DNA from 2 places in the Halomonas sp. BL6 genome. Region 1 is predicted to be linked to the other one. Evidence: predicted binding sites of a transcription regulator. Region 1 holds the regulator's gene; the other holds the start of a gene.
What was found. The regulator LexA, encoded in region 1, represses DNA repair genes until DNA is damaged. The targets are predictions, from matches to a motif close to TACTGTNTANNTANACAGTA.
Positions count from the first base shown of each region.

Region 2: a site for LexA is predicted at 1,038-1,057, ahead of FHJ80_RS16720 (PA0069 family radical SAM protein). Genes of this name have one in related genera too.

Region 1 is NZ_VDGL01000007.1:38,224-40,622, reverse strand. Features, by position in the region: gene FHJ80_RS14510 (energy-coupling factor ABC transporter permease) at 1-493, shown strand, start outside; gene lexA (transcriptional repressor LexA) at 531-1,205, opposite strand; gene FHJ80_RS14500 (TetR/AcrR family transcriptional regulator) at 1,456-2,133, shown strand; gene FHJ80_RS14495 (L,D-transpeptidase) at 2,111-2,399, shown strand, end outside.
Region 2 is NZ_VDGL01000009.1:59,246-61,644, forward strand. Features, by position in the region: gene FHJ80_RS16720 (PA0069 family radical SAM protein) at 1-1,010, opposite strand, end outside; gene FHJ80_RS16725 (hypothetical protein) at 1,224-1,424, shown strand; gene FHJ80_RS16730 (gamma-glutamylcyclotransferase) at 1,373-1,753, opposite strand; gene pgi (glucose-6-phosphate isomerase) at 1,888-2,399, opposite strand, start outside.

The DNA.
Region 1 (2,399 bases):
CGCTCAAGCAGTGGATTGGTTGACGCTTCACCTAGTATTTACGGTGTTAATGACGCTGGTCTTTAAAATGCCGTTAGCGCTGCTGAGCAACGTAATGATCAACGCTGCCATGGTAGCGATTGGACGTAACGAGTGGAACCTTCTTGGGGCGAACGTACTGGTGACTGGCATCGTGCCTGCTATGGTGACAGGCATCGTGTGGCGTCTGGTGGATCGCCGCCTGCCGGATAATTTGATGGTGTTCTTATTCGCCTGCGGATTTTTCGGCGCAGCGCTGTCGACGTTAGGTGGCGGGCTTGTCGCGGTGGCGCTCATCATATTGGCGGGCACGGATCCTGAGGCCGTATATCTCGCTCAAGAGTATGCCCGCTTTTTACCGCTGCTGATGCCGTCGGAAGCCTTCATCACCGGGATGCTGCTCAGCATCTTGCTAGTCTACCACCCAAGTTGGGTGGCCACCTTCAATGACCACCGTTACATCGACTCACAGTAAATACACTTCGTGTGCCGGGTCTGACCACGGCCTCAGCTCAGCCGAGCGCTTGTCCGTTTCCGCCCCGAATAACGCCGACGCCGACACCCTCGATATCCAGTTGTTGGGTGCGCAGATCGATCTCGATCGGTGGGAAGTCGGCATTCTCGGCGATCAACGTGACTTGATGGCCCTGGCGTTTAAAACGCTTGACCGTCACTTCGTCTTCTAACCGTGCTACGACGATCTGGCCATCGCGTACGCGATCAGTGCGATGAACGGCCAGAAGATCGCCTTCCAAAATGCCGACATCTTTCATGGAGAGGCCGCGTACACGTAATAGGTAATCGGCTTTGGGCGTAAAATACTCGGCTGGAAGCGGGCAGTAGCGGTCTATGTGTTCGGCAGCCAAGATTGGACTACCGGCGGCAACTTCGCCAATCACGGGTAGCCCATTGGGTACAGGCTCGGAGGCGGCCGTTGTCGTTGCTGGCACTTCGCTAGGTTCCAGCACCTCCTGGTTCGGTAGCCGAATTCCCCGCGACGTATTTCGAATGATGCGTATGGCGCCTTTACGCTCGAGCGCACGCAAATGCTCCTCGGCAGCATTTGGAGAGCGGAACCCCAGCGCCTTGGCGATTTCAGCGCGCGTTGGCGGGTACCCCAGGTCACCCATGGTTTTGACGATGAAATCAAATACGTGCTGCTGACGTGCTGTGAGTGGACGAGACATACCAAACTCCAAAACAGTGAAAAGACAGTAGCTACATGTCGGCTTAATCAGTATGTGTTTAAGTATACAGTATGTTGCTCTGTCCAGTACATGGTCCATGACAAACGCCAGTACATAGCGAGCTCTTTGAAAGCTAGGTAAAGAAGGCGCCGCCCATGGACCGTTGGCGAACTGGATAAGTGATTGAGCCTGTCAAACATATGTCATAGTATGCAGCGTTGTTTAAAACACCTGTTTTTTGGAGGGCGAGATGGCCCAATCAGATACGGTAACGCGTATATTGGACACGGCAGAGGTGCTATTTGCAGAGCGAGGCTTTGCCGAGACGTCGCTGCGCAATATCACCAGCAAGGCACGCGTCAATTTGGCGGCCGTCAACTACCACTTTGGTTCCAAAAAAGCACTGATTCAAGCGGTGTTCGCTCGCTATCTCGATCCGTTTTCGGCACGTTTTCATACGGCACTGGATGAACTCGAGACGCGCCATCAAGGTCAACCGATTCCTTTGGAAGTGCTGCTTGAGACCATGGCGACCACGGTGTTGGCCGTCCCGGCAGAACGCAATAGCCTGAAAGTGTTCATGAGGCTCCTGGGTCTGGCGTATAGCCAGGCTCAGGGGCATTTAAGGCGTTATATTCAGCAGCAATATGGCGACGTGTTTACGCGCTTCACCGAGCTGGTGCGCCAAGCGACCCCAGACCTGCCGGACGCTGAGCGTTTCTGGCGGCTACACTTTATGTTGGGAACGGTGATATTCACGCTGTCAGGCTTGGATGCGCTGCGTGATATCGCCGCCAAGGATTACCAAGAACAGGTCACGGTGCGAGATCTGGTACGACGCCTGCGGCCCGTCGTGGTCGCCGCCATGAATGCGCCGTTGCCCGCCGCGGTTGAAGAGGGTCACCATGGAAACGCCCAAGCTAGCTGAGCTGCCGCCTACACACGGTGGTTGGATAGAGATCGATACCCAGCGTCAGAGACTCTGCTGGTGGCAAGGTAACGATATTCAGCATGAGTGTACGATTTCGACGGGGCTGGCAGGCGTTGGGCAGGAAGAGGGCAGCGGTCAAACGCCGCTTGGCTGGCACTACGTTCGCGCATCGATTGGCCAAGGCTGCCCCGATAACGCGGTATTTCAGGGGCGCCGTTGGACGGGCGAAGTCTATTCGCCAACTCTCGCGGCCAGCTTCCCCA
Region 2 (2,399 bases), on a different contig from region 1:
GCCTGCATGTTCCACTGGCGGCTAGCACGCTGAAACCTCTGGGCAATCAAATCGGCGAATACCCCTTCGCCGCGAAAGCGCTTCCCAAAGGCCGCCTCGTAGGTTTTACCGCCCCGACACTGGCGCATCAAACTCATTACCTTGGCGGCGCGCTCGGGGTAGTGGGCCTCTAGCCACGCCTCGAATAGCGACGCGACCTCGTGGGGTAGCCGCAGCAGCATCCAAGTGGCAGTGCGTGCTCCGGCACGGCTCGCGGCTTCCAGAATGCGTTCGATCTCATGGTCGGTCAGGCCAGGAATGATGGGGGATACCAGCGTGCCCACCGGAATTCCCGCCGTATTTAGCTCACGAATCACTTTCAAACGCGCCTGGGGCGATGCCGCACGGGGTTCCAGCGTACGCTTGAGGTTAGCGTCCAGGCTGGTCAAACTCACGAACACCCGCACCAAGCGATGCTCCGCCATTTCTGCCAGTAGATCGATATCCCGCAAAATCAGCGTGCTTTTCGTCACTAGCGTGACCGGGTGTCGGCACGCCAGCAGAAACTCCAGCAGGCGGCGCGTGGTTTGGTAAGTGGCTTCCAGCGGCTGGTAGCAGTCGGTATTGCCAGAAAGGTTAATGGGACGGCAAACGTAGTGAGGGTGGCAAAGCTCCTCTTTTAAATGCTCCACCAACCCGCTGCGGGCGATCAGCTTGGTCTCGAAATCCAGCCCCGGCGATAAATCCCAATAAGCGTGGGAAGGGCGGGCGTAGCAGTACACGCAGCCATGCTCACAGCCACGGTAAGGGTTGAGCGAGCGGTCGAAGGGCAGGTCGGGCGACTGGTTCCAAGAGAGCGCGCTTTTGCTGGGCTCTTCACGCACTTCCGTTGCCAGCGAGGTGGCGGCCTCTTCCTGCCACCAGCCGTCATCCTCCGCCACGCTGTGGGTAGGGGCAAAACGGTTATGCGGGTCGTAGGTAGCACCGCGCCCTTTGTGCACGGTAGTGCGAGAGAGGTCCAATGATGTCATCTGCCACCTCGTACGTAGCATTGAAATATATGTTCATGCATACAGTATATGAGGTTTTCTCAGCACCGCAACCAAGCGGGCAGTACAGCCACGACAGCGCTCATGGTATTTTTGGCAAAAGAGGACGACTTACTGGGATGACGTCAGGGAGAGAGCATGTCCGCGACGACGAGTCAGCGTGTAGCGCTGATCCTTATCGACATGCAGCAAGGCATGGCGACGGAGGAGGCGGGAGAGCGCAATAACCCGCAAGCAGAAACCAATATTCAGCGATTGCTGACCGTTTGGCGGCACCGCGATGAGCCCGTCGTGCATGTGCGTCATCTTTCCCGCTTACCTAGCTCGCCTTTTTGTAGATCGTTCTACCACTCTCCGCTCTCAATCAGCTGCGTTGCCTCAACCGTTGGGTTGTAGATATAGCACCACGCATCGCCATACTGTGTTGCCAGCACCGTCCTGTCGTACACGCCTTCTGCGGGGGCCAGGGGCAGGTAATCTTCCAATTCATCGAGCCGCGCTAATCGCTCGGCGTCGATGGCGTACACTTCCACGCTCACACCGGCAGACGGCGTGAGCTTGGCGCCTGGGTAGGGCCCAAGATCGTAGAGCGTAATCTCGTTTAGGCAGTCTTGACCCAGCATGTCAGCGCCGTTTAACCAATGATGATTGCGGTGGCCGCGCTTTAACGTGCCGTACACCGCGACTCGAGGGCAGCGCTGGATGGCTTGGTGAAGATGCTGCATGGGGTCACCTTTTCACACTATTCAATAAGCTAAGACGACACGCCGATTTTCGACGGGTGAGCGCCATTCCATAGGCGTTGACCTAAAAGCGCCCTGGTCGTTTGCCAAGGCGCTGTGCTTACTTACCTTTTAACCTAACGCTTCTTCCGCACCGGTTTTTTATCACTGCTCGCTGGCTCGGCGCTATCGGCTTTGCGCGCGCTGCTAGGGAAGTGGGCGCGTACGAGTTCCAAAAGCCCCTGGGTAGACGCGTCGAAATCCGCGGCGTTGGCGTCGATGCGCTCGCTGATTTCACCGGCGATGCGCTTGCCGAGCTGCACGCCCCACTGGTCGAACGAGTTGATGTTCCAAATTACCCCCTGAACGAACACCTTGTGCTCGTAGAGCGCAATCAGCGCGCCCAGGTTTTTCGGCGTTAGCTCATCGAGTAACAAAGTGCTGGAAGGGCGGTTGCCTGGGCAGCTGTAGGGGTCGAGCTGGCTCAGCTCTTTGCTGTCGCCTTGGCTGCCTTCCATAAAGGCGTTGGCTTGGGCCAGCATATTGGTCAGCAGGGCGAAGTGGTGATCTTCCACGCCCGGCTCCGGCTTGAGCGAGGCAATAAAGTCGATGGGCACATAGCGTGTGCCCTGGTGCAGCAGCTGGAAGA